Regions from separate parts of the Acidovorax carolinensis genome, predicted to be linked through region 1. Evidence: predicted binding sites of a transcription regulator. Region 1 holds the regulator's gene; each other region holds the start of a gene.
The links. The regulator sigma-54, encoded in region 1, starts transcription at its own class of promoters, with help from an activator protein. The targets are predictions, from matches to a motif close to TGGCANGNAANCTGCTTT.
Positions count from the first base shown of each region.

Region 2: a site for sigma-54 is predicted at 4,923-4,940, ahead of CBP34_RS17280 (DVUA0089 family protein). Genes of this name have one in related genera too.
Region 3: a site for sigma-54 is predicted at 3,745-3,762, ahead of CBP34_RS01220 (ammonium transporter). Genes of this name have one in related genera too.
Region 4: a site for sigma-54 is predicted at 5,391-5,408, ahead of CBP34_RS14050 (ammonium transporter). Genes of this name have one in related genera too.

Region 1 is NZ_CP021361.1:3,844,636-3,852,075, reverse strand. Features, by position in the region: gene argS (arginine--tRNA ligase) at 1-1,083, shown strand, start outside; gene CBP34_RS18100 (SPOR domain-containing protein) at 1,096-1,746, shown strand; gene CBP34_RS18095 (thiol:disulfide interchange protein DsbA/DsbL) at 1,831-2,487, shown strand; gene lptA (lipopolysaccharide transport periplasmic protein LptA) at 2,587-3,240, shown strand; partial or broken gene lptB (LPS export ABC transporter ATP-binding protein) at 3,237-4,024, shown strand; gene CBP34_RS18080 (RNA polymerase factor sigma-54) at 4,024-5,613, shown strand; gene CBP34_RS18075 (acyl-CoA thioesterase) at 5,684-6,115, shown strand; gene CBP34_RS18070 (THUMP domain-containing class I SAM-dependent RNA methyltransferase) at 6,140-7,432, shown strand.
Region 2 is NZ_CP021361.1:3,673,267-3,680,706, forward strand. Features, by position in the region: partial or broken gene CBP34_RS17265 (MFS transporter) at 1-138, shown strand, start outside; gene hemE (uroporphyrinogen decarboxylase) at 183-1,301, shown strand; gene CBP34_RS19535 (hypothetical protein) at 1,424-1,573, opposite strand; partial or broken gene priA (replication restart helicase PriA) at 1,974-4,108, shown strand; gene CBP34_RS17280 (DVUA0089 family protein) at 4,231-4,842, opposite strand; gene CBP34_RS17285 (glycosyltransferase) at 5,612-6,805, shown strand; gene CBP34_RS17290 (glycosyltransferase family 4 protein) at 6,882-7,440, shown strand, end outside.
Region 3 is NZ_CP021361.1:253,632-261,071, reverse strand. Features, by position in the region: gene CBP34_RS01230 (GMC family oxidoreductase) at 215-1,894, shown strand; gene CBP34_RS01225 (hypothetical protein) at 1,982-2,317, opposite strand; gene CBP34_RS01220 (ammonium transporter) at 2,330-3,646, opposite strand; gene CBP34_RS01215 (sulfite exporter TauE/SafE family protein) at 4,075-4,833, shown strand; gene CBP34_RS01210 (ABC transporter substrate-binding protein) at 5,014-5,775, shown strand; partial or broken gene CBP34_RS01205 (amino acid ABC transporter permease) at 5,803-6,584, shown strand; gene CBP34_RS01200 (amino acid ABC transporter ATP-binding protein) at 6,581-7,324, shown strand.
Region 4 is NZ_CP021361.1:3,008,549-3,015,988, reverse strand. Features, by position in the region: partial or broken gene CBP34_RS14070 (methyltransferase) at 1-197, shown strand, start outside; gene CBP34_RS14065 (hypothetical protein) at 254-769, opposite strand; partial or broken gene CBP34_RS14060 (tRNA dihydrouridine synthase) at 1,054-2,006, shown strand; partial or broken gene CBP34_RS14055 (phospholipase D family protein) at 2,022-3,913, opposite strand; gene CBP34_RS14050 (ammonium transporter) at 4,118-5,320, opposite strand; gene mnmH (tRNA 2-selenouridine(34) synthase MnmH) at 5,524-6,621, opposite strand; gene selD (selenide, water dikinase SelD) at 6,667-7,440, shown strand, end outside.

The DNA.
Region 1 (7,440 bases):
TACATCGCCGACATTGCCGAAGCCTTCAAGGCCAAAGCCACGGTCAAGGCCGACGATCGCGAGTTCACGGCCAATGGCGATGTGGAGGACTACGACAACATCCGCCAGTTTGCCGTGGCCTACCTGCGCAACGAGCAGGACAAGGACCTGCAGGCGTTCAATCTGCAGTTCGACGAGTACTACCTCGAATCCAGCCTGTACACCAGTGGCCGCGTCGAGGCCACGGTGAACAAGCTCATCGCCAACGGCAAGACCTACGAACAGGACGGCGCGCTGTGGCTCAAGAGCACCGACTACGGCGACGACAAGGACCGCGTCATGCGCAAGCAGGACGGCACCTACACCTACTTCGTGCCCGACGTGGCGTACCACATCGCCAAGTGGGAGCGCGGCTTCACCAAGGTCGTCAACATCCAGGGCACCGACCACCACGGCACCATCGCCCGCGTGCGCGCCGGTCTGCAGGCGGCGGGCGTTGGCATCCCGCAGGGCTACCCCGACTATGTGCTGCACACCATGGTGCGCGTGGTCAAGGGCGGTGAAGAGGTCAAGATCAGCAAGCGCGCGGGCAGCTACGTCACGCTGCGCGATTTGATCGAGTGGACCAGCAAGGATGCGGTGCGCTTCTTCCTGCTCAGCCGCAAGCCCGACACCGAGTACACCTTCGACGTGGACCTGGCCGTGGCGCAGAACAACGACAACCCCGTGTACTACGTGCAGTACGCGCATGCGCGCATCTGCTCGGTGTTGCGCGCCTGGCAAGAAGCCGGTGGCGGCGATGTCGCCTCGCTCAAGGATGTGGATCTGTCGGCCCTGGAAGGCCCGCAGGCCCAGGCGCTGATGCTGCAGCTGGCCAAATACCCCGAGATGCTCACCGCCGCCGCCGACGGTGAGGCGCCGCACGATGTGACCTTTTACCTGCGCGATCTGGCCGCCAGTTACCACAGCTATTACGATGCCGAGCGCATCCTGGTGGACGACGAGGTGGTGAAGAAGGCGCGCCTGGCGCTGGTCGCTGCCACCGCACGGGTGTTGCACAATGGCCTGGCCGTGCTGGGCGTATCGGCCCCAGCCAGAATGTAAGCAGTTACTACCATGAAGAAAAAACAGACGGGTGGCACCACCATCGGCTTCATTGTCGGGGTCATCGTGGGCCTGGGCGCTGCCCTGGCCGTGGCCGTGTATGTGACCAAGGTGCCCGTGCCCTTCCTGAACAAGGGCGGCCTGCGTGGCGTGGACCAGGACGCCGCCGAAGCCCAGAAGAACAAGAACTGGGACCCCAATTCGCCGCTCTACGGCAAAAACCCCGCGCGCCCGCCCGCCCCTGCCGCGGCCGCCTCGGCCAGTCCCAATGGCGCGGCACCGGCCGCCGAAGTCACCGCTGCGCGTACCCCCGCCAGCAAGCCTGCGACGGCAGACGCCAAGCCGGCCACCAAGGTCGAAACCAAGCAGGCACCCTCGGCGGACCCGCTGGGCGATCTGGCCAAGGCCCGGTCGGCGGCGGTGGATCCGTTTGATTATTTTGTGCAGGCCGGTGCGTTCCCCAGCCAGTCGGGGGCCGATGCCCAGCGCGCCAAGCTGGCCATGCTGGGCTGGGAGGCCCGCGTGAGCGAGCGCGAACAGAATGGCCGCACCGTGTACCGTGTGCGCGTCGGCCCTTTTTCCAAGCGCGACGATGCCGAGCAGCTGAAGGAAAAACTGGAAAGCGCCGGCGTCGAGTCCGCGATGGTGCGTGTCCAGCGCTAGGATGGCGGCGTCCATCGCCATCGTCTGAACTTTTTCATGGGGGCGTTCTCACACCCCCAGACCAGAACAAGGAGTGTCCCTTTCATGAAACGCCGCGAGTTTTCCCTGTCCACCGCTTCGGTGGTTGCCTCTTCCGCCCTGACCCTGCCGCTGGCCACGCCGGCCATGGCACAGGCGCGCCAGTTCAAGGAGGGCAAGGACTACACCAAGCTCGCCAAGCCGTTGACGCCCGATGCGCCCGCCGGCAAGGTGGATGTGATCGAGTTCTTCTGGTACAGCTGCCCGCACTGCAATTCCTTTGAGCCCACGCTGGATGCCTGGGTCAAGGCGGCCCCCAAGGACCTGAGCATCCGCCGCATTCCGGTGGCGTTCAATGCCAGCTTTGTGCCGCAGCAAAAGCTGTATTTCACGCTCGAAGGCATGGGCAAACTCGATACGCTGCACGCCAAGGTGTTCCGCGCCATCCATGTCGAAAAGCTCAAGCTCGCCAAGGACGAGGACATCTTTGCCTGGGTGGCCCAGCAGGGCGTGGACGCCGCCAAGTTCAAGGAGGTCTACACATCCTTCACCGTGGCCAGCCAGGTACGCCGTGCCTCGGCGCTGCAAGAGGGCTATGGCGTGGAGGGCGTTCCCTCGATGGGCGTTGCTGGCCGGTTCTATACCGATGGCACCATGGCCGGCAGCATGCAGACCGTGCTGCAGGTGGTGGAGTATCTGGCGGGCGTGGCGCGCAAGGGCTGACCCCGCAGTGCCCACCCGTTCGAGAAGCCCGCGACTGCGGGCTTTTTTATGGGCTGCAGCGCCCGTGCATGGCTACAATCCGTGCAAGATTCGTGCCTCATGAAAAATAGATTCCTCTCGATCCTGCTGCTGACGGCCCTGGCCTGCGCCCCTGGCGTGGGCCTTGCCGAAAAAGCCGACCGCAACAAGCCCATGAACATCGAGGCCGATGCGTTGCGCCACGATGAGCTCAAGCAGACCAGTGTGTTCACGGGCCGGGTGGTCATGACCAAGGGTTCCATCGTGCTGCGGGGCGCGCGGCTCGATGTGCGCCAGGATGCCGATGGCTACCAATATGGCGTGGTGACGGCCGAGCCAGGCAAGCGCGCGTTCTTCCGGCAAAAGCGCGACACCCCGGCCGGCGCACCCGACGAGTTCATCGAAGGCGAGAGCGAAATCATCGAGTACGACGGCAAGGCCGACAACGTGCGCTTCATCACCCGCGCCGAGATGCGCCGCTATCGTGAATCGGTGGTGACCGATGACGTGTCGGGCGCCGTCATCGTCTACAACAACCTGACCGACGTGTTCACGGTCGATGGCCAGAAAAAGTCGGCTGCAAGCGCGCCGGGCGATGCACCCGCCCCGGGCGGACGCGTGCGCGCCGTGCTGTCTCCGGCCAAGGAGCAGCCTGCCGGCGTTGCGGCCCCGGCGCCGGCGGCCAGCGGTCCGGTGCTGCGTCCCAGCAACTCGCTCGGCGGTGCAAGCAAGTGAGTGCTGCGACGGTGAATACAGGTCAAGGCCCAGATACCCAGGCGGGCAGCCGCCTGGAAGTCGAGCACCTCGAAAAATCCTATGGCAGCCGCAAGGTCGTCAAGGACGTGTCCCTGGTCGTGCAAAAGGGCGAAGTGGTGGGGCTGCTTGGCCCCAATGGCGCGGGCAAGACCACCTCGTTCTACATGATCGTTGGCCTGGTGCGCTGCGATGGCGGTGATATCCGCATCGATGGCCACTCGGTGGCGAACATGCCGATCCACCGGCGTTCGCGTCTGGGGTTGTCCTATCTGCCGCAAGAGGCGTCGATCTTTCGCAAGCTGAACGTCGAGGAGAACGTGCGCGCCGTGCTGGAGCTGCAGCGCGGCGACGATGGCAAACCCTTGCCCGGGCCGAGATTGAAGCGCGCCTCACCGCCTTGCTGCAGGAGTTGCGCGTGGACCACCTGCGCGAATCACCGGCCCTGGCCCTGTCGGGCGGTGAGCGCCGCCGGGTCGAAATCGCCCGTGCCCTGGCCACCCAGCCGCGCTTCATCCTGCTCGACGAGCCCTTTGCCGGCATCGACCCGATCGCGGTGATTGAGATCCAGCGCATCATCGGCTTTTTGAAGGCGCGCGGCATCGGCGTGCTGATCACCGACCACAACGTGCGCGAAACGCTGGGCATCTGCGACCACGCCTTCATCATCAGCGATGGTCGCGTGCTGGCCCAGGGCACTCCGTCCGAAATCGTTGACAACGCCGAGGTGCGTCGGGTGTACCTGGGCGAACATTTCAGGATGTGATGAAACCGGGTCTTTCGCTGCGCGTTTCGCAGCACCTGTCGCTCACGCCGCAGTTGCAGCAATCCATCCGGCTGTTGCAGCTGTCGACGCTGGAGCTGTCGCAGGAAGTCGAGCAGATGCTCGATGAAAACCCGTTTCTGGAGCGCACCGCCGAAGAAGCGCCGCGCGAGGAATTTGGCCTGGAGGCGGCCGACACCCCCGCGCAGGCCGACGACTACAGCGCCGATGACGCTATGTATTCAGGAGCTGCTGGCGCAAGCAGTACAAGCGCTGAGGGCCAAAATGATGCTGAAACCCCCAGCGCCAGCGCGGATGAGCCCGACTGGAGCGGCGACGGCACCGTGGAAATGGCGCCCAACGATGCCGAGTGGGGTGGCGATGCACCCGCCCGCAACCGCAACGACTCCGACGGCGACGAGGCCGATGCCACCGAGCTGGCGCGCTCGCACGAGTCGCTCACGTCCTTTCTGCACCGTCAGGCCCTGGCGCTGCGCCTGTCCGAGATCGACCGCGCCGCGCTGCGTTTTCTGATCGAATCGCTGAACGACGATGGCTACCTCGAAGAACCACTTGAAGAGCTGGCCACGGGCCTGGCCGGCGAGGGCAACCTGGAGCAGATCGACGAGCTGGTGCACCGTTTCACCGTGGCGCAACGCCTGCTGCAAAGCCTGGAGCCCGTGGGCGTGGGCGCGCGCAACCTGGCCGAATGCCTGACGCTGCAGCTGACCGCCCTGGCCGCCGATGAAAACAGCGCGATCGACCCCGACACCGTGCAGACCGCTCTGCGCATCTGCCAGCAGCCGCTGGAGATGCTGGCGCGCCGCGACATCCGCCGCCTGACGCAGCTGTGTGGCGATGGCGAGGAGCGCACCCGCGCCGCCATGGCGCTGATTGCCCGCCTGGAGCCGCGCCCCGGCCGCCGCTTTGCCGATGTCGAGCGCAACATCATCGTGCCCGACGTCATCGTGCGCAAGGCGGGCCGTGCCAACGGCCGCGATGGCCAGCACAACTTCATCGTTCAGCTCAATCCCGACGTGATGCCGCGCCTGCGCGTGCACGACATCTACGCCGGCGCTCTGCGCGGTCACAAGGGCGGCGAGGGCCACCAGGGCATGCAGCAGCGCCTGCAGGAGGCGCGCTGGTTCATCAAGAACATCCAGCAGCGCTTTGACACCATCCTGCGCGTCTCCCGCGCCATCGTCGAGCGGCAGAAGAATTTTTTCACCCACGGCGAGCTGGCCATGCGCCCGCTGGTGCTGCGCGACATCGCCGACGAGCTGGGCCTGCACGAGTCCACCATCAGCCGCGTGACCACCGCCAAGTACATGGCCACGCCGATCGGTACCTATGAGCTCAAATACTTCTTTGGCTCGGGCCTGGGCACCGAGACCGGCGGCAATGCCTCCAGCACGGCGGTGCGTGCGCTGATCAAGCAGTTCGTCGCCGCTGAAAACCCCGCCAAGCCGCTGTCCGACAGCCAGATCGCCGAGATGCTCAAGGAGCAGGGCATCGAGTGCGCGCGCCGCACGGTGGCCAAGTACCGCGAGGCGCTCAAGATCGCGCCCGCCAACCTGCGCAAGGCGCTCTAGGCACACCCCCGCTTGGGGCGCATGGCGCCCCCTGTGCGATTCTTTCGTTTATCTACCCGCCGTACCCACCATGGCCCGCATCGTTTTCGACCTTCCCCCGCATTTCGGTTTTGCCACCGAGATGCAGATCTACATCAGCCACGTCAACCAGGGCGGGCACCTGGACAACGCACAGCTGCTCACGTTGGTGTCCGAAGCGCGCGTGCGCTTCTTCCAGTCGCTGGGCTACCCCGAGGCGGACGTGGGCGGCCTGTCCATCGTGGTGGGCGACATCGTGGCGCAGTACAAGTCCGAGGGTTTCCACGGCGAGACGATGCGCGTGGAGATGGCGCCAGCGGACTTCAACCGCTATGGTTTCGACCTCGTCTTTCGCATGACCGAGAAGACATCGGGCCGCGAGGTGGCGCGCGGCAAGATCGGCATCGTCTTCATCGGCAAGGCAGACCGCAAGGTGGCGCCGATTCCCGAGTCCATCCGCCAGTTGCTGCTGCTCAAGGCCTGAGCGCGTATCCTTTCGCCCAGTCTTATGAACCAACTCCAACTTTTTCTTCCCTGCGCCGCCGGCGTCGAGAGCTATCTGGCCGACGAGGTGCACGCCATCACCGGCCTCACGGGGCAAGACCTGCTCACCGGCCGGGGCGGCGTGCTGCTGCGCGCGTCGTGGCGCGATGCGCTGCTGCTCAACCTGCACAGCCGCCTGGCGCAACGCGTGCTGGTGCAGCTGGCGCACCGTCCCTATCGCTCTGAAAACGACCTGTATGCCGCCGCCAGCGATGTGGCCTGGGAGATCTGGTTCACCACGCGCCAGACCTTCAAGGTCGAAGTGACGGCCCAGCACAGCCCGCTGCAGAGCCTGAATTTCGCGGGCCTCAAGGTCAAGGACGCCGTGGCCGACCGCTTTCGCGCCAAGACCGGCGTGCGCCCCGACGTGAACACGCAGTGGCCGGACGTGCGCATCCACCTGCACCTGACCACCGACGAGGCCACGATCTACATCGACACCTCGGGCGAGCCGCTGTTCAAGCGCGGCTGGCGCGAGGACAAGGGCGACGCGCCGCTGAAGGAAACCCTGGCCGCCGCCATGATTGCTGCGAGCGGCTGGGACCCGCTGGGCGACCACCCGGTGCCGCTGTACGACCCCTGCTGCGGCAGCGGCACCATCGCCATCGAGGCCGCGCAGATCGCCTGCCGCATCCCGGCGGGCATGTTGCGCCGCTTTGCGTTCGAGAAGATGCTACCGTTCCAGACGCATGTCTGGAGTGCTATCAAAATCGAAGCTGAAAGCGCAATCCAGAAAAGCGCTGTGCCCCTATTTGGCAGTGATGTGGCCCACCGCATGGTCGATTTTGCGCAGCGCAATGCCGAGCGCGCCGGGGTGGCCGATGCGGTGCAGCTGCGCGGCGGCGATGCCCTGCAGCGCATGCCGCCCTGCGAGCAGCCCGGCGTGATGCTGCTCAACCCGCCCTATGGCGAGCGCATTGCCGCTGCTGGCACCGCCGGGCAGAACGCCAATGAGCGCGCGGCCGAGCGCGCCCTGGGCGCCAGTGTGGGCCGCGAAGCCGCGCACACCGACGATGGCGGCGAATTCTTCAGCCAGCTGGCCGCGCACTGGAAAAAGAACTATGCCGGCTGGCAGGCCTGGATGCTCACGCCCGACCTCAAGCTGCCCGGCAAGATGCGCCTCAAAGAGTCGCGCCGCGTGCCGATGTGGAACGGCCCCATCGAATGCCGCCTGTTCCGCTTCGACATGGTCAAGGGCTCGGTGCGTGCGCCGCGCGACGGCGCTGCACCCGCCACACCCAAGGCCCATGGCGGCTAAGCCCCGCG
Region 2 (7,440 bases), 170 kb from region 1:
ATCGTCGAATCCTGGGCGGGCTACCTGCACCAGCGCGCCCGCGCCACCCTGGCCGACCAGGCGCTGGAGACCGAGGTGCGCGCCTTCCTGGCGCCCGGCGAGACGGCGCGCATGTCGCACTACATCGCCGAACGCTGACAGCGCGCAAGCCCGTGGCGCCCGGCCCTGAGACAATCAGGGGCATGAGCACCACCTTCGCCCCCCTGCAAAACGACACCTTCCTGCGCGCCTGCCGCCGCCAAGCCACCGATTACACCCCCCTGTGGCTGATGCGCCAGGCGGGCCGCTACTTGCCCGAATACAAGGCCACGCGCGCCCAGGCTGGCAGCTTCATGGGCCTGGCCACCAATGTGGACTTCGCCACCGAGGTCACGCTGCAGCCGCTGGAGCGCTTCCCGCTCGACGCCGCCATTTTGTTCAGCGACATCCTCACCGTGCCCGACGCCATGGGCCTGGGCCTGACCTTTGCCGAAGGCGAGGGCCCGCGCTTTGCCAAGGTGGTGCGCGACGAGGCCGCTGTGGAACAACTCGCCGTGCCCGACATGGACAAGCTGCGCTACGTGTTCGACGCCGTCACCAGCATCCGCAAGGCGCTCAATGGCCGCGTGCCGCTGATCGGCTTTTCGGGCAGCCCCTGGACCCTGGCCTGCTACATGGTCGAGGGCAAGGGCAGTGACGACTATCGCCTGGTCAAGACCCTGATGTACAGCCGCCCCGACCTGATGCACCGCATCCTGGCCATCAATGCCGACAGCGTGGCGCAATACCTCAACGCCCAGATCGACGCGGGCGCCCAGGCCGTGATGATTTTTGACAGCTGGGGCGGCGTGCTGGCCGATGGCGCCTTCCAGGAGTTCAGCCTGGCTTACACCAAGCGCGTGCTGGCGCAACTCAAGCGCACCGGAACCGACGGCCAGGACGTGCCGCGCATCGTCTTCACCAAGGGCGGCGGCATCTGGCTCGACGACATGAAAGACATCGACTGCGAAGTGCTAGGCCTGGACTGGACGGCCAACCTGGGCAAGGCGCGCGCCATCGTCGGTGGCCAGGTGGGCGGCCCCGGCAAGGCGCTGCAGGGCAACATCGACCCCAACGTGCTGTTTGCCCCGCCCGCGCAGATCGTCACCCAGGTGCACAAGGTGCTCGACAGCTTTGGCCAGCCGCACACCGACAAGACCACCCCCGGCCCCACGCACATCTTCAACCTGGGCCACGGCATCAGCCAGTTCACCCCGCCCGAGCATGTGGCGGCACTGGTCGAGGCGGTGCACGGCTACTCTCGCGCGCAGCGCCAGCGCTGAACGAACGGGGCCGCCGCCCATGCACCACGCGGTGGCATCCCCACCACGGTTATGCACAAAATGGGGCAGTGCCAGTCGCCCCGCTGCGGCGCATGCACAACGTTCCAATGATCTGCATCATTTCAATAAAAAAGCGCTAAGTGGTTGATTTTCAATGGATTAATCACAATGCCTTTTTTGTAAGCAACCCAACGGGAGCGCGTCATTTCAAGGACTTGCAAGCCAAATCCCGAGATATCAACAAAGTTATCCACAGAAATTCTGGATTTCATGCAAATTTCCCATGAAATCAATCACTTGCAGGCCAAAGTGAAGAAATTTTTGAGGAACAGCATCTGTGGCTAGCATAAATTGGGGGCATTTTCCCCTCTTGACGAACCCTGGCTGTACGACTTATGCACACAAATCGTGGTGCGGCGCAGCAAATAACCGGACGACCGTGCTAACACAAAATTTCCCCATGAAATCCTTCAGATGATTGATTTATAAGGTTTTTTTGTTCATGCCCTTTTTCCGTGCAATCTGTTGCAGCCCAGTGTTCATGCGGCCTGGCAGGGCATCCTGACAGGATGTCAACAAAGTTATCCACAGAAAACAGGAATTACCTGCCGGCACCAGCCAAATCAAGCACTTAGCCGCCACAACCCCACATCACTTCAAGATGCGCCCCTAATGTCCGCCCGCCCCTCCATCGTCCATGTGGCCCTGCAGACCCCCTCGCACAGCGGCGTGGGTGACCTGCTGAGCTACGCCAGTGAGCGCCCGCTTGCGCCCGGCACGCTGGTGCGCGTGCCACTGGGCGCGCGCGAGGTGCTGGGCGTGGTGTGGGATGCCGACGAGGCCACGGGCGAGCTGCCCGAGGGCGCCACGATGCGCGCCATTGCCGGGGTGCTCGATGGCGTGGCGCCGCTCGATCTGCCCTGGCGCCGCCTGGTGGCGTTTGCGGCACGCTATTACCAGCGCGCCCTCGGCGAAGTCGCCCTGGCCGCCCTGCCCCCGCAACTACGCGACCTGAAACCCGAGCAGCTGGCGCGCCGCCTGCGCCGCCCGGCCACGGCGGTGGGCGACAACTCAAACGCTATACAAAACATAGCGCTTACCGCAGAGCAGGAAAGCGCCAGGGCCCGAATTGCTGCGGGAAAAGGCCCGTTCCTGCTGTTTGGTAGCACCGGCAGCGGCAAGACCGAGGTGTACCTGCGCTGCGTGCAAGAGATCCTGGAGGCCGACAAGGGCGATGGATTTCCGGCCCAGGCGCTGGTGATGGTGCCCGAGATCAACCTCACGCCCCAGCTCGAAGAGCGCTTTGTGGGCCGCTTTGCCCCGCGTTTTGGCCCCGGCGCCGTGGTGTCGCTGCACAGCGGCATGACCAACCCGCAGCGCCTCAAGAGCTGGCTGGCCGCCCACTGCGGCAGCGCGCGCATCGTGCTGGGAACGCGCATGGCGGTGTTTGCCAGCCTGCCGGGGCTGCAACTCATCGTGGTCGATGAGGAGCATGACCCCAGCTACAAGCAGCAGGAAGGCGCCCGCTACTCGGCGCGCGACCTGGCCATCTGGCGCGGGCGCGAGCAAGGCGCCAAGGTGCTGCTGGGATCGGCCACGCCCTCGCTGGAAAGCTGGCACGCCAGCCGCCCCCCACACCCGAAGACCCTGAAGGCGGCCGCTACCTGCGGCTGCACATGCCCAGCCGCATTGGCGCGGGCGCGCTGGCCCGCGTGCGGCGGGTAGACATGAACCAGCAGCCCCGGCGCACCGTGTTCAGCGCCCCGCTGCTGCAGGCCATCACCGAGCGCGTGGCGCGCGGCGAGCAAAGCATGATTTTGCTGAACCGCCGCGGCTACGCCCCCGTGCTGCACTGCGTGGACTGCGGCTGGAAAAGCGACTGCCCGCACTGCAGCGCGCACCAGGTCTTCCACAAGACCGACCGAACGCTGCGCTGCCACCACTGCGGGTTCGCGGTGCGCGTGCCCTACCACTGCCCCAGCTGCGGCAGCCCCGACATCCAGCCCATGGGCCGGGGCACCGAGCAGCTCGAAGAACAACTGGGCGCCCTGCTGCGCAACGTGCAGCGCCCCGACGGCGACCCCGCCCGCATCGCACGCATCGACGCCGACACCACCAAGGCCAAGGGCGCGCTGGAGGAGCAACTGGCACAGGTGCACTCGGGCGAGGTGGATGTGCTGGTGGGCACGCAAATGATTGCCAAGGGCCATGACTTTCGCCGCATTACGCTGGTGGCCGCCGTGCAGCCCGACGGCGCCCTGTTCAGCAGCGACTTTCGCGCGCCCGAGCGGCTGTTTGCGCTGCTCATGCAGGCGGCCGGCCGCGCGGGCCGCGACGCCGCCTACATGGCCGCGCAGGGCACGCAATGCGAGATGTGGGTGCAGAGCTTTCACCCCCAGCACGCCGTGTTCGAGGCCCTGCGCACGCACAACTACGAGGCTTTTGCCGCCCAGCAACTCAAGGAGCGCGAAGAGGCCGCCATGCCACCCTTCTCATACCAGGCCCTGGTGCGGGCCGACGCGCGCACGCAGGAGGTGGCGCAGGGTTTTCTGAGTGCCGCCACCGCCGCGGCCCATGCAGCCGGCCTGCCGGGGATTGACCTGGTAACCCTGTTTCCCCCCGTGCCGCTCACCATCCAGCGCGTGGCCAATGTGGAGCGCGCCCAGATGCTCATGGAAAGCCCCAGCCGCGCCGCACTGCAGCGCTTTCTGGCCGCGTGGCAGCCGGTGCTGCAAACCACCCGCAGCCAGCCCGAGCACAAGGGCTTGATTCGCTGGCTGGTGGATGTGGATCCGCTGGCGATTTGAGGTCGCTTGAGGTGGCTTGAGGGGTTTTAGGGCCCCAGCGCTTGCGAATCAAGCGCCTAAAGCTATCAGAAATGAAGCACTCCGCAGAGTCGCCGGAGATTGCGCTCTGACCCTATCGTTGCTCAGCGCACATTCGAGCGGCGCGACGCCACGCCCAGACCGACCAGCGCCAGGCCCATCAAGGCCATCGTGCCTGGTTCTGGCACCTGGTTCGCCGACACATTCATCACATAGGTGGCGCTGGCGCCAAGCGCGCCGCCGCTCACGGCAAAAGCGTTCCCAAAGCTGCAACTGAAACGGCATACCCCGATGAAGTAGTTACCCGCAGCCACATTGAAGTTGACAATGGCGGCATCCAAAACAGAACCACCAGAGTCGTAGTTGTCGTCGTCGTTCGCCGCCAACAAAATGCCCGCAGCGTTCCACAGGCCAACTTCCATGTCCGTGTTGTCATTGTTGACTCTGTCGAAATCAATCGTGACGGGGCCACCGGATGTGCCAAAGGTGTAGAAGTCATACGCAGTCCTCAACCCGTTCGGCCGTGTGACCTCGACATGGGGCTGCGTGGTCGAGTTGGTCACGGTAGAAACAAAGTTGGTCGAAAACAGGCTTGCTCCAAGAACTTGCGCGGTGGCGGCACTGCCAGCGCCGATGGACGCCACAGGCAAGGCATGGGCGGAGAACCCGGCAACACTGATGGCAGCGGCAAGCGCTATTTTGGAGAAGATGGTCATGGGACTTCCTGTTTCTTCGGGAGGGGTAAATGGAGTCCCGTTGGTTCGTTCAGCACGATTGCCTTGGGTCCGCGACCTCATAAGCACATTTCGCGCCACAAACGAATTTTTTTGCTAGATTCGTTACAAATCAAATACTTACAAATGTTGCAGCGTGCGACCTCGATCCAGAAGGGCCGAGAGTGTAAAGCGGGCCGACACTGCGCCCGGAAGAACGGACCTGCTGTGGGCTGGACATATCGGTAAGGGCGCGCAGTCCCCATGTTGACCGCCGATGACGGCCATGGTTGTTGATCAGGTGCTGGTGGTGACAGGCTGCCAGCGGTGGGGCAGCAGCAGTTCCTGCACGCGGCCGGCCTTGTGCGTGGCAGCCGCGTCAGCACATCCTTGAGGTAGGCGTGGGGCCATGCCCGTTCATGCGGGTCGACTGGATCGGGCCCATGACGGCAACCGCAAGCGGGCCTGCGCGGAAGTTACCAGCGAAACTCCGTCAACCCTGGCACTCTACTTTTGCAGTCGCTATGGCTTGGGCTGTGTGCGACTTGCGTCCACGCCGAATCATTCCCAACTCGCTGATTGGTGGTCAGATTGCAGCTTTGGATCACCGGGCCGGAAGTCCGTTTTGGGCCGGCACCGGCCTTTCGAGGCATTTCGCCGCATCCGCACGCAGCGGATGGCTTTCCACGGCAGTCGGGCGGCGCAGCCCGACTGCGCGAACCCAAGCCATTTACCGATGGCCTTTTTTCACAGACCGTCATAGAGTGCAACAATGCACGTCCCACCCTGTCATGTCACCCACCTTGTCTATCGGCTTGCCACCGGTGGCATGGAAAACGTGGTGGTGCAACTCATCCGGCACTTGCCGCGCACATCGTTTCGGCACACCGTCATAGCGCTCTGTGACATCGACCCCGAGTTTGCCCGCCGTCTTGACGGAACGGCGGTAGAACTGATCGCGCTCAACAAGCCGCCGGGGCAGCCCTATGCCCTGTATCCCACGGTCTATCGACTGTTGCGTCACCTGCGGCCCGACGTGCTGCACAGCTGCAACCTGGCAGCGCTGGAGTTCGTGCCCGTGGCGGCACTTGCGCAGGTTCCGCTGCGTGTGCATGTAGAGCACGGACTGGACTTGCTTGAAATCAATGGCAAAGCGGCGCGCTACCGCCTGCTCAGACGGCTCTACCGCCCGTTTGTGAACCAATATGTAGCCGTGTCGGTGGACCAGGCGCGCCAGTGTGCGCAGTTAGGAGCGGCAGCCGAGCGCGTGCATCTGATCCCCAATGGCGTGGACACACGCGTGTTTCGTCCGCGCACCAGCGGCGATCCCTTGCCAGTGGGCTTTCCGTTCCAGCGCGAACAGCACTGGGTCATTGGCACGGTGGGGCGCCAGGCGGATATCAAGAACCCCTTGCTGCTGGTGGACGCCTTTGTCCAGCTGGCGCATTCGGGCGCTCCCGGCTCGGAACGCCTCAGGCTGGCCATGGTCGGGGACGGGCCATTGCACCGCGAGATTGCGCAGCGCCTGCACAACGCAGGGTTGAGCGACCGCGCCTGGCTGCCGGGCGCGCGTTCGGACATTGCCGACATCCTGAGAGCCTTCGACTGTTTCGTCCTCCCTTCGCTTTCCGAAGCGACGTCTTGCGCCCTCCAGGAGGCCATGGCCACGGGCCTGGCCATTGTGGCCACCGACGTGGGCGGAAACGCGGACGTCCTGGACCAGGGCCGGTGCGGCAGCCTGGTGCCCTCGGGCGACGTCACCGCACTGGCGACCGAACTGCAGCGGCTTAGCCAATCGGGCCAACCGAACGCCCAGGCGCAAGAAGCGCTCACATCGGTGCAGCGCCGATACAGCCTTGAGACGGTGATCCAGCGCTATGGCGACCTCTTCCTGAACGCGCCCGCCCATGCCCCCCGTGACGCATGGGCGCAGCAGCCCGCACCCCCTCAAGACAGCTTGCATTGACCCCCATGCAAAGAAGCTGATTCACAAACCGTATCGCCCCCTCTTTGCGTCCGAACGTCACCATTTTTCTATCGCCATGAAAATACTTACGTTCTCTACCCTCTACCCCAATGCCGTCAAACAGCACCACGGGATCTTCACGGAAACTGCGCTGAAGAAGGTCATGGAGACGGGCACGATCGAAACGGTGGTGGTGGCCCCGGTGCCGTGGTTTCCGTTCAAGCACAAGATGTTCGGCGACTATGCAGGTTTTGCGAAAGTGCCCAAAGAGGAAATGCGCATGGGCGTGCGCGTGTTGCACCCCCGGTACTTTCTGCCCCCCAAGATGGGCATGCATGTTGCGCCGTTTCTGATGGCCCTGGCGTCCAGGCCCGCGATAGCCAGACTGATGGACGAAGGCTTCGATTTTGACGTCATCGATGCGCATTACTTTTACCCCGATGGGGTCGCAGCAACGCTGCTGGGGCGCTATTTCAACAAGCCGGTTGTCATCAGCGCCCTCGGAACCGACATCAACCTGATCCCCAAGTTTTACCTGCCGCGGAAAATGATCCTCTGGGCAGGAAAAAATGCTGCGGCCGTCGTGACGGTCTGTGAAGCGCTGAAGACTGAACTGAAAAAGATTGGCTTGGCGC
Region 3 (7,440 bases), 530 kb from region 1:
ACGCGCCGGGACAACGCACAGCACACAAGCACAGCCGCAAGCCCCGTGCATGCAATTATTGTCAAATTGGCTGCTAGCGCAACATCAACAAGCGCCATTAGCTACAAATAGCGTAGCAATTCGTGTTTCTACCCTCGACAGGTAGATTACCCACCGCACAATGGCGCCCAACTACTTTCTTGTTCCGCGTACCGCCGCAGCCAGCATTCCATCCATGAGCGACACCACGTTTAACTACATCATCATCGGCGGCGGCACGGCCGGCGCCCTGCTCTGCAACCGCCTGAGTGCCGATGGCCGCAACCGCGTGCTGCTCATCGAGGCAGGCCGCAAGGACGATTACCACTGGATCCATATCCCCGTGGGCTACCTTTACTGCATTGGCAACCCGCGCACCGACTGGCTCTACAACACCGAGCCCGACGCCGGCCTGAACGGCCGCACGCTGCGCTACCCGCGTGGCAAGACGCTGGGCGGCTGCAGCAGCATCAACGGCATGATCTATATGCGCGGCCAGGCCCGCGACTACGACCAGTGGGCCGCACTGACGGGCGACGACAGCTGGCGCTGGGACAACGCCCTGCCCTACTTCCGGCGCCACGAAGACCACTGGCGCCTCGATCAGCCCGGCGGCGTTCATGAGGACTTCAAGCGCCTGCACGGCAACAAGAGCACTGGCGGCACGGGCGAATGGCGCGTGGAAAAGCAGCGCCTGCGCTGGGACGTGCTCGACGCCTTTGCCCAGGCCGCGCAGCAGGCGGGCATTCCGGCCACCGACGATTTCAACGGCGGCAACAACGAGGGCGTGGGCTACTTCGAGGTCAACCAAAAAAATGGCTGGCGCTGGAACACCGCCAAGGCCTTCCTGCGCCCCACCTGCTACGGCCGCCCCAACTTCGAGATGTGGACCGCCGCGCAGGCGACCCAGCTCATCATCGAGACGCAGCCGGACGGCAGCCAGCGCTGCACCGGCGTGCAGGTGTGGGACGGGCACGAGATGGTCACTGCCAGCGCCACGCAAGAGGTCATCCTGAGCGCCGGCGCCGTCAACTCGCCCCAGCTGCTGCAGCTGTCGGGTATCGGCCCCGCCGCACTGCTGCGCCAGCATGGCATTGATGTGGTGCACGACCTGCCCGGCGTGGGCGCCAACCTTCAGGACCATCTGCAGATCCGTACCGTGTTCAAGGTGCAGGGTGTGGAAACCCTCAACACCATGGCCAACACGCTGTGGGGCAAGGCCAAGATCGGGCTGGAATATGCCTTCAAGCGCAGCGGCCCCATGAGCATGGCGCCGTCGCAGCTCGGCGCCTTCACGCGCAGCAGCCCCGACCAGGCCTGGCCGAATATCGAGTACCACGTGCAGCCACTGTCGCTCGATGCCTTTGGCGAGCCGCTGCACAGCTTTCCCGCGTTCACGGCCAGTGTCTGCAACCTCAACCCCACCAGCCGGGGCACGGTGCAGATCAAGAGCGGCCGCTTTCAGGACGCGCCCGCAATCGCGCCCCGCTACCTCAGCACGCCCGAGGACCGCAAGGTGGCGGCAGACAGCCTGCGTGTCACGCGCCGCATCGTTGCGCAATCTGCACTCGCCAAATACCAGCCCCAGGAATGGAAGCCCGGCGTTCAGTTCGAAACTGACGAAGACCTGGCGCGGCTGGCAGGCGACATCGCCACCACCATCTTCCATCCCGTAGGCACGACCAAGATGGGGCGGGACGATGACCCGATGGCGGTGCTCGACGCGCAGCTGCGCGTGCGCGGTATTGGCGGCCTGCGCGTGGTGGATGCAGGCGCCATGCCCACCATCACCAGCGGCAACACCAATTCGCCCACGCTGATGCTGGCCGAGAAGGCGGCCGAGTGGATTTTGCAGGCACGCAAGACCGCCTCCTGAAGCGCTGGCCCGCCGGTCCCGCTGACCATGCGGTGGCGGCCGCAGGCACATGTGCAGTCGTCACCAAGCCCCAGGGTGGGAACGGCTTCAGCGGATGCCGCCCACGTAGCGCGGCAACTCTGGCGGAGGCTCCGTGGACGGTGGTGGCGCGATGCGCTGGCGCACGGCCTGCGCGGCCACGTCCAGCAACGGGCGGCGCGCTGCGCCGGGTGGTTCGGCATGGACGGCGCGGTCCAGACGGTCGGCCCACTCGGCCAGTTCGGGAACGTTGTCTTCTTGGGCATGCTGGCGCGCAAAACGCACGATCTCCAGCGCATAGCCGGCGTTGACCGCCATCCATTCGGTATCGGTCACACGCCCCGTCTTGCGGCGCAGCAGCACATGCAGATGGGCCGCAATGGCGAGCCTGTCGGTGTCTGGCATGGCAAGGCCCTTTCAGCCGCCCAGGCGTTCACGATGCTGGGCAATGTCGAGCCCGGTCTGCTCGCTCTGCTCGTCCACACGCAGACCCATCGCAAAATTGACAAGCCACAGCAGCGCCGCCGTCACCACCAGGCTGTAGGCCATGACAGCGCCCACACCAATGGCCTGGGTGAGCAGGCTGCCCTGCACGCCCCCCACCGTTTTGCTGGCCAGCACGCCCGTGAGCAACGAGCCCACGATGCCCCCGATGCCATGCACACCGAAGACGTCCAGCGAATCGTCGGCACGCAGCAGGCGCTTGAGCCCCGTGGCGCCCCAGTAGCAAGCCAGCCCGGCCACAAGGCCGATCACCACCGCAGAGCGCAGCGTGACAAAACCCGCGGCCGGCGTGATGGCCACCAGACCCGCAACCAAACCAGAGCACAGCCCCAGCAGGGACGGACGCCCTCGCACCACCCATTCGCCCAGCATCCACGACAAGGCACCCGCCGCTGCCGCCAGCTGCGTCACCGCCATCGCCAGTCCGGCACGCCCGTCCGCCGCCACGGCAGATCCAGCGTTGAAACCAAACCAGCCCACCCACAGCATGCCGGCGCCCGCCATGGTGAGCCCCAGGTTGTAGGGCTCGAAGGGCTCGCGGCCATAACCCGTGCGGCGACCGAGGAACCAGGCACAGACCAGTCCGGCCACGCCCGCATTCACGTGCACCACCGAGCCGCCGGCAAAGTCGAGCGCACCCATCTGGGCCAGCCAGCCGCCGGGTTCCCACACCCAGTGCGCCACGGGGGCGTAGACCACCACGGTCCACAGGCCGATGAATACCAGCATGGCGGAAAACCGCATGCGCTCCACCAACGCCCCCACCAGCAGCGCGGCCGTGATGATGGCAAACGTAAGCTGGAACATGGCGTACACCGACTCGGGGATGCGCGGTGCCACATGGCTCACCGCCAGCTTGCCTTCTGCCAGCTGGAAATCGAGCCCCGCGAATCCCAAGCGGTCCAGTCCCCCCAGCCAGGCGCCGCCCGGCGTGAACGCCAGCGAATATCCCGCCGCAAACCACAACAGGCTGACCAGTGCCGCAATGGCGACCACACTGGCCATGGTGTTGAGCACGTTCTTCCTGCGCACCATGCCGGCATAAAAGAGTGCGATGCCCGGTAGCGTCATCAGCAGCACCAGGGCGGTGGCAGTCATCATCCAGCCGGTATCGGCCGCGCTCACCGTGTCCTGTGCCACCAGCGTGGGGCGCGTCAGTGGCGCCGCAGCTGCTGGCGCCGCCGCCCCGGTGGCTGGGTTTGCCGCGGCCGGCGGCGCTGTCTGGGCCATCGCACTGACGCATAGCCCCAGGCTCAATGACACGACCGCAATGAACCAGTGCATGAATGACCGCATAAGCGCTCCCTTTCGCATATTGTTACAAGCGCGTTGCACAAGCCATGCCAGCCAGAGCCCGCCAATTCGGGGCAAAAGCGGCATTGGAGGCCCTGCAAATGGGTGCGGGAAACTCCCAATGCACCACCGAAGTGCAGCCGCTACAGTTGCAGCACTCGAAAGCGCGCTTCGGTGTGCCAAGCGAGGGGCCCGAGGAGACATCTCTACCAACAATCAAATTCCAAGCACCCAACGAGGTGCATTCTTTTTTCAGGCGCCGGCGATCCCGGCGCCTTTTTCTTGCCTGCTTTGCGCGCACGCCGCACGAAGCACGGCGCATAAAAGTTCTAAATTGATAGCAAACCAGGTGCGAGAATCCAGCGATGGAATGGATTTTTATCACCCTGGCCTCGCTGCTCGCAGGCTTTGTGGATGCGATTGTGGGCGGAGGGGGGCTGGTGATGGTGCCGGCACTGTTTGCGGCTTTTCCGGGCGCGCCACCGGCCACGCTGCTGGGCACCAACAAGGCGGCATCGGTGTGGGGAACGGCCATGGCCACCTGGCAGTACAGCCGGCGCGTGCAGATCCGCTGGCCCGCCATGCTGCCCGCTGCAGCGGCCGGATTCGTGGGCGCATTCGCCGGCGCATGGACGGTCACGGTCATGTCGGCCGACTTCCTGCGCAAGCTGCTGCCGCTCGTCCTGCTGGGCGTGCTGGCCTACACGCTGGCCAAAAAGGAGCTGGGTCGGCACCACACACCGCGCTATGCCGGCCGGGCCGAAGTGCTGGCTGCCTGCCTGATCGGTGTGCTCATCGGTTTTTATGACGGCTTCTTCGGGCCCGGCACTGGCAGTTTCTTCGTCTTCCTGTTCGTGCGGCTGCTGGGCTACGACTTTCTGAACGCGTCGGCCTCGGCCAAGTTGCTCAACTGCGCCACCAACATTGCCGCCATTGCGCTGTTTGCAGCCAAGGGCCATGTGTGGTGGCACTACGCGGTGACGCTCGCCGTGGCCAACGTGCTGGGCAGCCTGCTGGGCACGCACATGGCGCTCAAGCACGGCGCGGGCTTTGTGCGGGGCATCTTCATCGTGGTCGTGGGCAGCCTGATCCTCAAGACGGGCTACGACGCCTTCCTGCGCTGAAGCGCCCGCCCGCACTCGCTGCGAAAGCAACAGCCCGGGCGGCAGGGCCTGCCCTCTATAATTGATTGCGACATTTTTGTGACGCCCGCCACCTTTGGGCACTATCATTTTCCTGGCTCCGGTTGCGTGACCCGCAAGCCGGATTTTTTGTATCTGTACCACCCCAAGACAGGATTCACCATGAAGCTCTTCCAGTTCATCGCCTCCGCTGTGGCTCTGTGTGCCGCCTTTTCCGTGCAGGCCCGCTCCCTCGATGAGATCAAGAAGGCTGGCAAGATCATTGTGGCCACCGAAGGACAGTTCGCGCCCTTCAATTACTTCAAGGGCACCACGCTGACGGGCTTCGAGGTGGAGGTGGCAGAGCTCGCAGCCAAGAAAATGGGCTTGAAGATCGAGTGGAAAACCATCGGTTTCGATGCCCTGCTGACCGGCCTGAAGCAGGACCGCTGGGACCTGGTGATCGCATCCCACGGCGTGACCGATGAGCGCGCCAAGGCCGTCACGTTCACCGCGCCGCACTATTGCTCTGGCGGCATGGTGATTGCCATGGACCCCGCAATCCGCAGCGCCAAGGACCTGGCCGGCAAGATCGTCGCCGTGCAGACCGGCACGAGCTACCTGGAAAATGTCCAGAAGGTCACGACCATCAAGGAAATGAAGAACTTCCCCACCGATGTGGATGCGCGCAGCGCACTGACCTCGCGCCGGGTGGACGCCTGGGTGACCGACCGTTTCGTTGCCAAGGAAGTGGTGGCGAAGAACCCCAAGGCAGGTCTCCAGTTGGGTGAAATGGTGTTCATCGAGCGCATCGCCTCGGCGGTTGCCAAGGGCAACCAGCCCCTGGCCGATGCGTGGAGCAAGGCCCTGGCCGAAACCATGGCCGATGGCAGCTACGCCGCCGTGTCGAAAAAGTACTTCAACGAAGACGTACGCTGCAACTGAAAACGGGGCTCCGGCCCTCTCTGATCCATGCTCATAGCCCTTTGGCCGCGCCACTGGAGCCGCCCGCAGCGTAGCAATGCCACGCTGATTGCGGCCCTGGTCCTGATGGTGTTCATGCTGGCCCTTCTCGGCCAGATACTTTCACTTTTTCCCGAACCCATTGGCTCCAACGCACAGGCATTTTCCGATGGCGCGCGAACCACCCTGTGGTTGACGCTGATCAGCGGCGCCGTGGGCCTGGTTTTGGGCACGGCGGCCGCACTGGCGCGCACCGCCCGCTGGATAGGTTTGCGCTGGCTGGCGGGTTTCTACATCTGGGCCATTCGCGGAACGCCATTGCTGGTCCAGATCCTGTTTGTCTACTTCGCGCTCCCGGTGCTGGTGCCTGGACTGAACCTGCCCGACTTTGCCGCCGCCGTGGTGGCGCTGGGGCTGAACGTGGGCGCCTACAACGCCGAAGCGATTCGCGCGGGCCTGCTGGCGGTGCCCCGGGGGCAGACGGAAGCGGCACGGGCGCTGGGTCTCGGCGCGGCCATGTGTTTTTCGATGTGGTGTTCCCGCAGGCTTTCAAGATATCGCTGCCGCCCCTGGTCAGCAACTTCGTGGCGCTGCTCAAGGATTCCTCGCTGGCCTACGCGATTGGCGTGGTCGAACTGACCAACGTGGGCAACCGCATCCAGTCCGCAACCTTTCAGCCCATTGCCACGCTGACCACCGTGGCCCTGACCTACCTGCTCCTGACCACGCTGGTGACCCAGCTTTCCAACGCCATCGAACACCGTTTTGATGTCGAAGGACGCATCCAATGAGCGACCCGACGCCTTACATCGTGGCAGAGAATGTCTGCAAGTCCTTTGGCACGAACCAGGTGCTCAAGGATGTTTCCACGCACTTCAACACCGGCGAGGTGACCGTCATCATTGGCGCGTCAGGCTCTGGAAAAAGCACCCTGCTGCGCGCCATCAACCGGCTGGAACCGCACGACAGCGGCACCATCCGCATCGGTGGCGTACCCGTCACCGACGACCCCCGCACCCTGCAGCAGCAGCGCTGCGAAGTGGGCATGGTGTTCCAGCAGTTCAACCTGTTTGGCCACATGAGCGCGCTCGACAACGTGGCACTGGCCCCACGGCGCCTGCGCCATCTCGCCAGGGCCCAGGCCAACGAGCAGGCGATGACCCTGCTGCGCCGCGTGGGCATGCAGGACCACGCGCACAAGTACCCCTGGCAGTTGTCTGGGGGACAGCAGCAGCGCGTGGCCATCGCCCGTGCCCTGGCCATGGCGCCGAAGGTGATGCTCTTCGACGAGCCCACGTCGGCGCTCGACCCCGAGATGGTGCAGGAAGTGCTCGATGTGATGCGCGAACTGGCGCGCGGCGGCATGACCATGATCGTGGTGACCCACGAGATGGGTTTTGCACGCGAGGTGGCTGACCGTGTGCTGTTTTTCGACAAGGGGCGCATTGCGCACGATGCACCCCCTGCCGAGTTCTTCAACAATCCCGGAAACGACCGTATCCGCGCCTTCATTGGCCGGATGGGTGCCTGAATAGCGCCTACAGGCCGGATGACCGCAAGGCACCCGGCAACGGAGGCTACGGTACGAACGTCCTGTCGTCTCCCGCTCTTTGACCCTCAGCGCACGGGCCAGGCCCGTGCAAGCGC
Region 4 (7,440 bases), 840 kb from region 1:
TCTTGTCGGACCTGGCCGAGCACCTGGGTCTGCGCACCCGCGAGCAGCTCATGGGCTGGATTGCCGACGCGGGCCTCAAGGTGCTGGGCCGCGCAGATATTCGCCCGCGCCACGCCAAGGCGGCCGATGCGGGCGATGCGCTGCACGCGGCCCGTGCGGCGGAAGTCACTTCGTTGTGGCGCCTGGCTGCGGCCTGATTCGGTAGCGCCCGGTAGGGCGGGGGGCAGTGAGTGCCTTGAGGGCGTTGCGCCGCTCAGTCGATCATGGCTGCAGACAGCGCGCGGTCGGGCGGCTGCAGCTGCTCCAGGCGTTCGCGAATGCTCTGTGCGCGTTCATCCCCGGCCACCTTGGCCACCTCGGCCATCAGGGCTTCACCCACCGCCAGCATGCTCTGGCGGTCGCGCGCCTCGCGCAGGGCCGCGTGGTAGCTGCGTGCCAGATCCGGGTCTCGGCGGGCAAACAGGCGCTCGGACAGGTCGAACAGGTACATGCGGGTGCCCGCCAATGAGCGCAGGGCCTCGGTGGGTTCGGGGGGTGTTTCGGGCGCCGGGGCGGGGGGCTCAACGGGCTGCGTGGTGGCCAGGCCAGCGAGATAGCCGTCGCGCAAGAGCTGCTCCACCATCTGGGCGCCGATGCCGTTGTACATGGCCTGCAGTTCGGACAGGGGCTTGCCGTCTGCCAGCAGCAGCAGCGAGCGTTCGCGCAGGCTCAGGGTGCGAACGCCTGGTGAGAGTTCACGGCGGGCTTTTTCGGTTCGTTGGAGCAACATGGACGCACGGATCACGGAAGGGAATGGCCCGCATTGCAGCACCGCGCGATGACGCTGTGATGACCTGCGCGGCGCACCGCCGTGCAGCCAGTCAGCCAGCGCCGGCACGGAAGCCCATCCGCCAGGCTGCCGCACAATGGCGGGCGCTGCCGGTGGCAGCGGAGCAGGTTCTAATTTGCTATTTGTTTTGTAGCTGCTAGCGCTCGCTGAATAAGCGCTTTAACCTGTTTTTATGTGAATTTTTTCTCGACATCCACCGCCGCGCCGGGCGGGTGGACCACACCATGACCTTGCTGCTCGCCCCGATGGAGGGGCTTCTGGATTTTGTGCTGCGTGATGTGCTGACCCGCGTGGGCGGCGTGGACCGCTGCGTGTCCGAGTTCATCCGCGTCACTGGCACCGTGCTGCCCGACAAGGTGTTCCTGCGCTACCTGCCCGAGCTGCGCCATGGCGGGCGCACGCTGTCGGGCGTGCCGGTGCGTGCGCAGCTGCTGGGCTCCGACCCGGTGTGCATGGCCGAGAACGCGGCCGCCCTGGCGGCGCTGGGCCCCGAGGGCATCGACCTGAACTTTGGCTGCCCGGCCAAGGTGGTCAACCGCCACGGCGGGGGGCGGCGCTGCTGCAGGAGCCCGAACGCATTGCCACGCTGGTGGCCGCCGTGCGTCGCGCCGTGCCGGCCCACCTGCCCGTGTCGGCCAAGATGCGTCTGGGCTTCAACGACGCGAGCCTGGCGCGCGAGTGCGCGCAGGCCATGGAAGCGGGCGGCGCCAGCGAGCTGGTGGTGCACGCGCGCACCAAGGCCGACGGCTACCGCCCGCCGGCCTATTGGGAGCAGATTCCGGCAATCCGCGCGGCCGTGCGCATCCCCGTGGTGGCCAATGGCGAGATCTGGACCGTGGCCGACGCGCAGCGCTGCCGTGCGGAGTCGGGCTGCGACGCCCTCATGCTGGGCCGCGGCATGGTGGCCGACCCCGGGCTAGCCCGCGCCATCCGCGCGGCCGATGATGGCCGGCCTGGCGCAGACCCGGTGGAATGGCCCGCGTTGCTGCCGCAGCTGGCAGCGTTCTGGCAGCTGGTATGCGACGACCTGGAACCGCGCCAGCGGGCCGGCCGGCTCAAGCAATGGCTCAACCTGCTGCGTCGCCGTTATCCAGAGGCCGAGCTGGCCTATCAGCATGTGCGCACCATGACCGACCAGCGCGCCATCACGGCCTGGGTGGCTGCCTTGCAGCCGTAAAGCCCGGCGGTGGGGTTACAGCAGATGATCGGGCGCCAGCGGGCCCAGCAGCAGCAATAGCAATCGCAGGGGCACGCTGGCGCCGGGCTCGCTGGTGGCATCCTGCAGGTTGCTGCCCAGCGGCGCCCGCCAGATCAGGCCGCCCCGCTTTGCAGTTCCACATGCCAGGCCGCGTCGCGCAGAGCCTGCTCGATGCTGCTGCCGGCCCGGCGTGCCAGGGCGGTGCTGCGGATCAGCAGCGCGATCTCGGTGTTCTGCTTTTGCGAGCGCATGTCCAGGTTCATCGAGCCCACAGCCAGCAGCCGGTGGTCCATGATCACCAGCTTGGAGTGCAGCATGGCACGCGAGGACCCGGTGGCGCCGCTGCTGCCCGTGGCGCTGAAGGCCCGGCGCACGCCGGTGGCCTCGCTGTGCATTTCGTACAGATCGACGCCCATGCCCAGCAGCGCCTTGCGGTGGCGTGCGTAGCCGGCGTGGGCAATGGGGGCGTCATTCGACGCCAGCGAATTGGTCAGCACCCGCACCCGCACGCCGCGCGCACGCGCTTCGGCAAAGGCCGCGGTGATCTCGCGCCCCGGCACGAAATAGGGCGAGACGATGAGCAGATCGCGCCGCGCCTGGCCCATCAGCTGCAGCAGGCCATCCACCACGGTGTCTTCCTTGTCCTCCAGATCGACCGTCTGTGCATCTTGCACCTCGCCCGCAGCATCGCCGGTGGCAGCGGCGGTGGTTAGGGATGCCGCCTTGCCCGCGGCGCTTGGGCTTGGTGGTGCGGGTGGGGGCGCTTTGGCGTTGCGCTGTTGCGCCGCCACGGCCGCACGCGGCGAGGGCGTGCCGGGCTGGGGTGGCAGCGCCTCGGTGGTGGCAGAGGATTCCGCCGGAATCTTGGCGGGCTTGTCCACCAGCACCACGGCGGGCGCCCACACAAAGCGGGCGGTTTTCAGATCGAGCGGCTTGCGGTCCCACACCAGGCTGCGCTGGGCCGCGTTGGCGTCTGGCGCCGCCATCGGGGTGGATGCTGCTGCCGCAGGGCCAGGCGCGGCCGTGGGCGCAGACGAAGGCTCGGTGCGCGCGCCTTCTTGCGCATCTTCGGTGGTGGCGGTGGCGGCAAGCGCGGTGCGCTGGGCCTGCAGCTCTTCTTGCGTGATCAGCGACTGCACCGGGTAGGCGCGCTCGTTGTTCCAGTAGCTGTCAAAGCTGCGCGACAGGTCCTGCACGATGGGGCCGACCGCCAGCACGTCCAGATCGACAAAGTTGCCCGATGTGTCGTGGCCAAAATAGGCGTCGCCCAGGTTGCGCCCGCCGGCAATGCCCATGGCGTTGTCGGCGATGAACAGCTTGTTGTGCATGCGCTGCTGCACGCGCGAGAAATCGCTGAGCGCGCTGACCATGCGCCAGAAGGCCGAGCTGCGGGCGCCCGCCACCGGGTTGAACATGCGCATTTCGATGTTGGGCTCAAAGGCCAGGCGCATCACCTGCGCGTCTTTGCCCGCGCTATGAAAGTCGTCCAGCAGCACGCGCACGCGCACGCCGCGCCGGGCGGCGGCCACCACGCTGAGCAGCAGGCGCTCGGCGCTGGCATCGGCGTGGATGGCGTAGTACTGCAGATCCAGCGTTTTCTGCGCCGCCTCCACCAAGGCCAGGCGGCTGCCATAGGCCGCCTGGGGGCCGGCCAGCAACAAAAAACCGGAATCAAAACGCGCATTTGCTGCCGCCCGGCGCTCGTCCACCAGCGCGGCCAGCGGTGTGCCGACAACGGTTTCCAGCGCCGTTGAAACGGGGCGCTGCACGTTCCTGGGCAATTCGGCGCAAGCCCCCAGCAGGGGAATGAGCAGCGCCGCGCACAGCAGCGCCAGGTGCCGGCGCAGCAGCGCGGGAAGAAAACCAAAAACAAAGGCGAGGGTCATGGGCGGGCGTAGCGGCGTGAATCGGTGGCGGGCACTGCCAGTGGGATGGGAACGCCGGCGCAAGTGTGCGGCCAGTCTTGCCCATCATGTGCCACAGCGTAGCGGGCCGCGCGGCGGGTGGCTGTCAGACGTGGCGCCGTCGTTTCAAGGCGGCGAAAGCAGCCGTTCGGGGCACGGCGCATCGGGGCCAGGGCGGCCGCAGGCTTACCAGCTCACTTCGCGGTCCGGCGTTGCGCTGATCTTGTGGATCGACAAATCCGCACCGTCGAACTCTTCTTCCTGCGACAAGCGCAGGCCCAGCGTGGCCTTGAGCACGCCATACACCAGGGCACCGCCCAGCAGCGCCCACATCACGCCCATGGCCGTGCCGATGAGTTGTGCCCACAGGCTGACACCGCCCAGCCCACCGAAGGCCTTGCTGCCGAAAATGCCTGCGGCAATGCCGCCCCAGGTGCCGCACAGCCCGTGCAGGGGCCATACGCCCAGCACGTCGTCGATCTTCCAGCGGTTCTGGGTGAGGGTGAACATCACCACAAAGATGCTGCCGGCCACGGCGCCCACCACCAGCGCTCCCAGCGGATGCATCAGGTCAGAACCCGCGCAGACAGCCACCAGGCCTGCCAGCGGGCCGTTGTGCACAAAGCCGGGGTCGTTCTTGCCCAGCACCAGCGCCGCGAGTGTGCCGCCCACCATGGCCATCAGGGAGTTGACCGCCACCAGCCCCGAGAGTTTGTCCAGCGTTTGCGCGCTCATCACATTGAAGCCAAACCAGCCCACCACCAACACCCACGCACCCAGCGCCAGGAAAGGGATGTTGGAGGGTGGATGGGCCGAGATGGCGCCATCCTTGCGATAGCGGTTGGAGCGCGAGCCCAGCAGCAGCACGGCGGGCAGCGCAATCCAGCCGCCCACGGCGTGCACCACCACCGAGCCGGCGAAGTCGTGGAAGGCGGCGCCGGTAAGGGCTGCGATCCCGGCCTGTATGCCGAAATGCCCGTTCCAGGCGATGCCTTCAAAAAAGGGATAGACAAAGCCGACGATGACGGCTGTTGCCAACAGTTGGGGCCAGAACTTGGCGCGCTCTGCAATGCCGCCCGACACAATGGCGGGAATCGCCGCCGCGAAGGTGAGCAGAAAGAAGAACTTCACCAGTGCAAAGCCGTTGTGCTGGGCCAGCGTCTCCGCGCCCACCAAGAAATGCGTGCCATAGGCCACGCCGTAGCCCACCAAGAAATACACCACCGTGGAGACCGAAAAATCCACCAGTATCTTGACCAGGGCGTTGACCTGGTTCTTTTTGCGGACGGTGCCCACCTCCAGAAACGCAAAACCGGCGTGCATGGCCAGGACCATGATGGCGCCCAGCAAAATGAACAAGGCATCGCCGCCCTGTTGGTGTGCATTCATAACTTCCCCTGGCTCTGAATTGATCTGTTCTGGTGCAATCCGGACGCAGGCGCCAGATCTGCACCAAAATTAAGCAAAATTCGGGCCACGAAAAGCAATCGTGGTGCACGACCAGCTTGCCCCATCATGGGGCGCTGCCTTCAAATGCGGCCAAAAAATAGTGATAAAAATGTCTCTAGCGCTTTACCAATAAGCGCAGGTAGCTATCTTTTTTGATGTTTTTCAGGCCTTGGCGCTGCCCGACGCAGGGCATCCTCCAGCGCCAGCACCTGGGCAGCCAGGGCATCGATGCCCGCCGCAGAAAGGTCGTCGCTGGCCAGTGTGCGACGCGTGGCCCACTGGTGCAGGTGCGTGCTTTGCGAGCGGGCATAGAGCGGGTCGTAGTGCAAGGCCACCAGCTCGGCAAACAGTGGGGCCAGCGCACCAGCCTGGGCCCATTCTTGCCAGCGCGCAATCACCTGCTTGCCGTGCAGTTCCTTGAGCACGCCCAGTTGCCGGGCCAGCAGGGCCGGGTCGTCGCCCAGGTTGGCATAGTCGCGCAGCAAAAAATCCAGCCGCGCCGGCACGCTGGCCGCGATCTCGATGCAGGGGCTGGCGCGCAGCCGTTGCACCAGGGGCTGGGACACCGCCAGGCGGCCGATCTTGCTGCTCTCGGCTTCAACGTAGATGGTGCGTTGCAGATCCAGGGGCTCCAGCGCATGCAGCAGGGCGGTTTCAAAGGCGGTTTGCGAGGGTTGCTCCACCCCCGGCCAGGCACCCAGCACCGATCCCCGGTGGCGGGCGCAGGCCTCCAGGTCGAGCACCTGCGCGCCGCGCGCCGCCAGGGCCTGCAGCACGCGCGTTTTGGCGCTGCCGGTGGGGCCGCAAATCACGCGCAGGGGCAGTTGTGGTGCCAGTTCGGCCAGCCGGTCGATGACGTGGCGGCGCCACGCCTTGTAACCGCCGGCCAGTTGCTGGGCGTCCCAGCCCACCAGGCGCAGCCAGGTCACCATGGAGCCGCTGCGCATGCCGCCGCGCCAGCAGTACACCAGGGGTTTCCAGCTGGCGGGCTGGTCGGCAAACTGCGTGCGCAAATGCCGCGCCAGGTTGGCTGCCACCATGGCGCCGCCCACGCGCCGCGCCTCAAAGGCACCTTGCTGCTTGTAGATGGTGCCAACAATGCGGCGCTCTTCATCGTCGAGCACCGGGCAGTTGATGGCGCCGGGAATGTGGTCCAGTGCGTATTCGGCGGGCGAGCGCGCATCGATCAGGGTGTGAAACGCATGGCGATCCGCCACGCGCACAGGGCCGCGGTGGCTCATGGGGTCAGGCCCTTGCCCCGCGCTGCCCGGTGGCCGGCTGGCACAATCGCGTGCACCATGACTGTTGATTCAAAACCCATTCGTCTTACCCAGTTCTCGCACGGCGGCGGTTGCGGTTGCAAGATAGCGCCGGGCCTGCTGCAAGAGATTTTGGCACGCGCACCGCAGGGCATCGTGCCGCCCGAGCTGCTGGTGGGCACCGAAACCAGCGACGACGCGGCGGTTTACCGCCTCAACGACAGCCAGGCGCTGGTGGCCACCACCGATTTCTTCACCCCCATCGTGGACGATCCCTACGATTTTGGCCGCATTGCCGCCACCAATGCGCTGTCCGACATCTACGCCATGGGCGGCACACCCATCATGGCGCTGGCGCTGGTGGGCATGCCCATTGCCCAACTGTCGCCAGAAGTGATTGGCCGCGTGCTCGAAGGCGGCGCTGCCGTGTGCCGCGACGCTGGCATCCCCATCGCGGGCGGGCATTCGATCGACGTGCTGGAGCCCATCTACGGCCTGGTCGGCCTGGGCCTGGTGCACCCGCAGCGCGTGCGCCGCAATGCCGACGCGCAGGCCGGCGATGTGCTGGTGCTGGGCAAGCCGCTGGGGGTGGGCATTCTTTCGGCAGCACTCAAAAAAGGCATTCTGGACGCCGCCGGCTATGCCGACATGCTGCGTTACACAACACAACTCAATCGCGTGGGCATTGCCCTGGGCGCGCTGGAAGGCGTGCATGCCATGACCGACGTCACCGGTTTTGGCCTGGCCGGCCACCTGCTGGAGGTGTGCCGGGGCTCGGGGCTCTCGGCCCAGGTGAATTTG